One region of the Rhizobium lentis genome, then DNA from elsewhere that is predicted to be linked to it. Evidence: riboswitches for the same ligand, from Rfam matches in the RefSeq annotation. Region 1 holds a riboswitch; the other holds the start of a gene.
The links. Region 1 has a riboswitch for S-adenosylmethionine ahead of J0663_RS11360 (O-succinylhomoserine sulfhydrylase). Riboswitches for the same ligand answer to the same signal wherever they lie in the genome.
Positions count from the first base shown of each region.

Region 1 (3,212 bases):
CTCGCTCTCACGGGATGCAACACCGTCAGCTACAGCGGACCGGGGCTCGAACCCATTCCCGGCAGCATCACCTATGACGGCCAGCCGCGCAGCAAGCTCACCAAATCGCCGCCCGGCTCCTCCTTCCCGCATGATTTTATCGACCAGTACGGCCAGCAGGTGGAGGAAACCTACATCATCCAGCCCGACCGGAGCCTGATCATCGCACACCGCCGGTATAAGCCGATCCGGTTTTTCGGGGATTAGGGCCTGGGGATATGGATTTGGAGCGGGTGAAGGGAATCGAACCCTCGTATTCAGCTTGGGAAGCTGCTGCTCTACCATTGAGCTACACCCGCGATGGGCTGAGATTTCCAACAGATGGGGGCCGCTGTCAAGTCAAAGCACGCCAGGCCGGCTTCAGATGCGAAAGTGCTTCGAGAGCTTGAGGCCCTGCGCCTGGTAGTTGGAGCCGAGGCCGGAGCCGTAGAGGCTGGCCGGTTTTTCCTGCATATGCTCATAGACCAGGCGACCGACGATCTGGCCGTCTTCGAGGATGAAGGGGACTTCGTGGCTGCGCACTTCGAGCACGGCGCGGCTGCCGCGCCCTCCGGCCGGCGCATGACCGAAGCCAGGATCGAAGAAGCCGGCGTAATGGACACGGAATTCGCCGACCAGCGGGTCGAAGGGGGTCATCTCGGCGGCATAATCCGGCGGCACGTGCACGGCCTCACGCGAGACGAGGATATAGAATTCGTCGGGATCGAGGATCAGCTCGTTGCGGCCGCGGCTATAGAGCGGCTCCCAGAAATCGAAGATATCGTGCTGATCCTTCTCATCGACATCGACGACGGCGGTGTGATGCTTGCCGCGATAGCCGATCAGGCCGTCCTTGTCGCCTGTCAGGTCGATCGACAGCGCAATGCCGCCACCGGAAACGTTCGGCTGCTTGGCTGCAACCAGCGTTTCGCTTTCATGCAGCTTCAGGAGTTCCGGCTCGCCCAGCACGGACTGACCGACGCGGAAGCGGATCTGCGACAGGCGCGAGCCGCGGCGCACGACGATCGGGAAGGTGCGCGGGCTGATTTCGAGATAGAGCGGGCCGGAGTAACCAGCCGGGATCTTGTCGAATTCCTGCGCATAGTCGGTGATGACGCGGGTGAAGATATCGAGCCTGCCGGTCGAGCTCTTCGGATTGGCCGAGGCGGACATGTCGGCCGGCAGCGCCAAGCTCTCCATCAGCGGCACGATATAGACGCAGCCGGTCTCGAGCACCGCGCCCTGGGAGAGATCGATCACATGCAGGCTCAGCCGGTCGAGCTTGTCCGACACCAGATGCGAGGGGCCGGGCATGAAGGAGGCGCGCACTCGAAAGGCCTTGCTTCCTAAGCGCAGGTCGAGACTTGCCGGCTGGATCTGATCGCGGTCCAGCTCCCGCTCGGAGTTCAGACGCCCCGTTTCGAACAGCGCCGCGATCGCGCGGTCCGCCAGAATTCCAGTGTCGCGAGCCATCATGCCCCATCCATCATTTTGCGGCCGACAAAACCAAACTCGGGGAATTGACGCAAGCAGCTAACAGCAGTATTGCAGAATTATCCCGTGGTGATTTGGCCGGTCGGCTTGCAGCCACGTTAAACAAGTGGCTAAAAAGACCGGGTTATGAAACCGGTCTGCTTTTGCGGCCGGTTTTTTTGTTATGTGAAGGTGATGGCATGAGCAAGACCTGGCGCCCGGCAACCCAACTCGTCCACGGCGGAACCTTGCGTTCGCAGTATGGCGAGACGTCCGAGGCAATCTACCTCACGCAGGGCTTCGTCTACGAGACGTCGGAAGCGGCCGAGGCCCGCTTCAAGGGCGAAACCGACGGCTTCATCTACGCCCGCTACGGCAGCCCGACCAACGACATGTTCGAAAAGCGCATGTGCATGCTCGAAGGCGCCGAAGACGCCCGCGCCACCGCCTCCGGCATGGCGGCCGTCGCCGCCGCCGTCCTCTGCCAGGTCAAGGCGGGCGACCATATCGTCGCCGCCCGCGCCCTCTTCGGCTCCTGCCGCTGGGTCGTCGAAACGCTGGCACCGAAATACGGCATCGAGTGCACGCTGGTCGACGGCCGCGATCTCGCCAACTGGGAAAGGGCGATCCGCCCGAACACCAAGGTGTTCTTCCTGGAAAGCCCGACCAATCCGACACTCGAAGTGATCGACATCGCAGGCGTTGCCAGGCTCGCCAATCAGGTCGGCGCCAAAGTCGTCGTCGACAACGTGTTTGCAACGCCGCTCTTCCAGAAGCCGCTCGAACTCGGCGCTCATATCGTCGTCTATTCCGCCACCAAGCACATCGACGGCCAGGGCCGCTGCCTCGGCGGCGTGGTGCTTTCCGACAAGGAATGGATCGATGAAAACCTGCACGACTACTTCCGCCATACCGGCCCGGCAATGTCCCCCTTCAATGCCTGGACCCTTCTGAAGGGCATCGAGACGCTGCCGCTGCGCGTCAAGCAGCAGACGCAGAATGCGGCAAAGATCGCCGACTTCCTGGCCGAGCAGAGCAAGGTCGCCAAGGTGATCTATCCCGGCCGCAAGGACCATCCGCAGGCCGATCTCATCGCCAAGCAGATGACCGGCGGCTCGACGCTGGTCGCCTTCGAGCTGAAGGGCGGCAAGGAGGCGGCCTTCGCGCTGCAGAACGCGCTGGAGATCATCAAAATCTCCAACAATCTCGGCGACAGCAAGAGCCTGATCACGCATCCGGCAACGACGACGCACAAGAACCTGACGGAAGAGGCGCGCGCCGAGCTCGGTATCTCTGCGGGCACGGTCCGCCTTTCGGCCGGTATCGAGGATACCGACGACCTGATCGAGGATTTCGCGCAGGCGCTCGCCAAGGTCTCGGCCTGACCAACTGGAAGAGCGGCTGGACCTCATCCGGGTCCGGCCGCGCCATCGACGGAACAAGTTCGCCGGCGCCGGCGTTGCGAAGTAAAATTAACATTGACGATTAGGCTTAACGGCTGAAACCCATTCACTATTGGTCGTTTCAATGACGATCAACATTCCGTTTCTTGACGGACGGGGTCTCTTTATAAGATACGGGTAACATATCTTGACTAAGGTGCAAGGCATGTATCGCGCCCTCACAAGAGATATCGAAGTCGTGGTCGAACCGTTCTATCTGGAGGAGCAATCCGATCCGGAGGACGATCGCTATGTCTGGGGTTACCGGATTGTCATCAG
Region 1 is NZ_CP071454.1:2,361,835-2,365,046, reverse strand. Features, by position in the region: gene J0663_RS11375 (hypothetical protein) at 1-246, shown strand, start outside; tRNA gene J0663_RS11370 (tRNA-Gly) at 265-338, opposite strand; gene J0663_RS11365 (2'-deoxycytidine 5'-triphosphate deaminase) at 400-1,494, opposite strand; SAM riboswitch at 1,569-1,647, shown strand; gene J0663_RS11360 (O-succinylhomoserine sulfhydrylase) at 1,692-2,876, shown strand; gene apaG (Co2+/Mg2+ efflux protein ApaG) at 3,100-3,212, shown strand, end outside.

Region 2 (3,212 bases), 660 kb from region 1:
CGAGCGTGAGACCGCCGGAGAAATAGGCGGGAGCGGCGACGATGATCGGAATGACGATCACCAGCCAGCCGTAACCGGCTGAAACCCAGGTGAGGTTGGTGTTGGCCATGGCGAGCCGCTTGACGACCCTCAATACCGAGCTGATGTCGGTGTTGATGCGGCGGCGCTCGTTCTCCTCGCCGCGGGCAACGGTGATCGCCGGCATGTTCTCATTGGCATGCATCAGCGTGAAGCGAAGCTCGGCCTCCTTCGAGAAGCGGTCGGCATTGAGCTTGACCAGCTTGCGGCCGACGACCTGGCTCAGCACCGATGCGGAAGCGGCATAGAAGATCGCCGCCCAGACCATGTAGCCGGGGATCGAGAAGCTGTGGCCGCTGATGTGGAAGACGAAGCCGCTCGACAGCTCCCAGAGGACGCCGATGAAGCTCACCAGAAGAATGGTCGACTGCAAGAGGCCAAGAACGAGCCCGGTCGTGCTCTCGGCGAGGTTACGCGAATCCTCGTGCAGGCGCTGGTCCGGGTTAACGCCGATCAGGCCGCTGGAGGCGAGCCGCAGTGCCCGCTTGCGCTTCAGCCACTGGTCGACCAGATCGCGCGACAGGCCCTCGCGCATATAGAGCGCCGTCATCTGGTTCAGCCAGGCCTGCAGCACATTGAGCAGCAGCAGCGTGCCGGCGATCATCGCGAAGATTTCGAGCTGATGGAAGAATTCGCCGAGGTCGCGGCGTTCCAGCGAATCGTAGAAGGGAGCGTTCCACTCGTTGAGGATAACCTGGCCGTAGGCGGTCAGCAGGATGACGAGAATGAGCACAGTCGCCAGAAACAGCACCTTGCCGCGCACGTGCGAATTCCAGAATGCTGAGAACATCACCCCGAGGCGATATGTCAGGCTGAAATCATACCCTACCCTATCCTGCCTCCGGATTCCCGGCCTCCCCTCGATCTTTTCTGCCATCACGCTTTTCCAACACCGCCCATACTGTCATTATTAACATGGTGGCGTTACCGGTCTATCAACAGATTCTATCAGTCATTAAACTGTGATGAGCCTTGCGTGGGTAGCGCCTGCATGCTTTCGGAGTTGATTCGCGCTTCGACTGGGGCTAATTAAAGGCTCCGTGGTGATTTGGCCGGCCGGCTTGCAGCCACGTTAAAAAAGTCGCTAAAGGGCCGCGTGCGGACCGGTAGCGATTTTTTGTCGCCGCCGGTTTTTTTGTTTTGATCGAGTGACCGCAATGCCCATCAAGATCCCCGATACGCTGCCCGCTTTCGAAACCCTGGTTCAAGAGGGTGTGCGGGTGATGACCGAGACGATGGCGATCCGTCAGGATATAAGACCGCTGCAGATCGGGCTGCTCAACCTGATGCCGAACAAGATCAAGACCGAAGTGCAGATGGCCCGCCTTGTCGGCGCCTCGCCGCTGCAGGTGGAGCTGTCGCTTATCCGCATCGGCGGCCACAAGGCGAAGAACACCTCCGAAGATCACCTGCTGGCTTTTTACCAGACCTGGGAAGAGGTAAAACAGCGCAAGTTCGACGGTTTCATCATAACAGGGGCGCCGATCGAGCTCCTGCCCTATGAGGACGTCACCTATTGGCCGGAGATGCAGCAGATTCTTGACTGGACGGAAACGAACGTGCATTCGACGATGAACGTCTGCTGGGGCGCGATGGCAGCGATCTATCACTTCCACGGCGTTCCGAAGTACGAGCTGAAGGAGAAGGCCTTCGGCGTCTATCGTCACCGGAATCTCAAGCCCTCCTCGATCTATCTCAACGGTTTCTCCGACAATTTCGAGGTGCCGGTGTCACGTTGGACCGAGGTGCGCCGCGCCGATATCGAAAAATCGGACAGCCTGGAGATCCTGATGGAATCCAGCGAGATGGGCGTCTGTCTCGTACATGAGAAGAGAGGACGGCGGCTCTACATGTTCAACCATGTGGAATATGATTCCACCTCGCTCTCCGACGAGTATTTCCGCGACGTCAATGCCGGCGTGCCGATCAAGATGCCGCACAATTACTTCCCGCATAACGATCCCGCACTTCCGCCGCAGAACCGCTGGCGCAGCCATGCGCATCTCCTGTTCGGCAACTGGATCAACGAGATCTACCAGACGACGCCCTATGACGTCGAAGAGATCGGCATGGATCTCTGAGCGGCGTTTCTGCTAATCCCACGGTTGCGGTTTGAGGCAAATGCGGGCAGGTTCCAGTCGAACCCTATAGCGCCGCGCGTCTTGAATCGGATGCGCCAAGAACGGACGATCGATCATGTCGGATAAGTTGAAGCGGGAAGTTTTCGGGCGGACGAAGTCGGGCGAGACCGTCGATCGGGTCGAGATCAGGGGCGGCGGGCTGACCGCCAGAATCATCACTTGGGGCGCAGTGATTCAGGACCTGCGCCTCGAAGGCCATGGCGCGCCGCTACAGCTCGGCTTCGACGATTTCGACAGCTATCCCCTCTATTCGGCTTATTTCGGCGCGACGCCCGGCCGCTGCGCCAACCGCGTCGGCGGCGGCAGGTTTACGCTCGACGGCAAGGATTATCAGCTGGAGCCGAACGAAAACGGCGTCACGCATCTGCATGGCGGCAGCGACAATATCGCCAAGCGCAACTGGACGATCGTCGAGCACGCTGTCGACCGGCTGGTGATGAAGATCGTCGACCCCGATGGCCGTGCCGGCTACCCCGGCAATTGCACCATCCAGGCAACGTTCTGGGTGCACGGCAATGGCGAATTGTCGATCACCTACGAATCGACCAGCGACCAGCCGACGCTTGCCAATGTCTGCCAGCACGCCTATTTCAATCTCGACGGCCGCGAGGATGCGCTCGGCCATGACATCATGATCGCGGCCGAACACTATCTGCCGACCGACGAGAAGCAGGTGCCAACCGGCGAAATCCGCTCGGTCGCCGGCACTGAATTCGATTTCCGCGAGATGGCGCCGATGAAGCGTTTCGTCGGCAGCGAGCAGGTGCTGTACGATCATAATTTCTGCCTCTCCGCAGAACGAACCGCCAAGCGGACCGTCGCGCTTGCCCGCAGTCTCTATTCCGGCGTCTCGCTGGAGGTGCGCAGCACCGAGCCGGGCGTGCAGTTCTATGCCGGTTTCAAGCTGAACACCGGGGCTCCCGGCCTAGGCGGGCGAAGATACGGCCCGTTCGCCGGCTTCTGCCTGGAGACGCAGGTTTGGCCGGATGCCAT
Region 2 is NZ_CP071454.1:1,704,256-1,707,467, forward strand. Features, by position in the region: gene J0663_RS08175 (ABC transporter ATP-binding protein/permease) at 1-955, opposite strand, end outside; SAM riboswitch at 1,109-1,186, shown strand; gene metA (homoserine O-acetyltransferase MetA) at 1,236-2,159, shown strand; gene J0663_RS08185 (aldose epimerase family protein) at 2,275-3,212, shown strand, end outside.
Region 2: another riboswitch for S-adenosylmethionine. It lies ahead of metA (homoserine O-acetyltransferase MetA); the one in region 1 lies ahead of J0663_RS11360 (O-succinylhomoserine sulfhydrylase).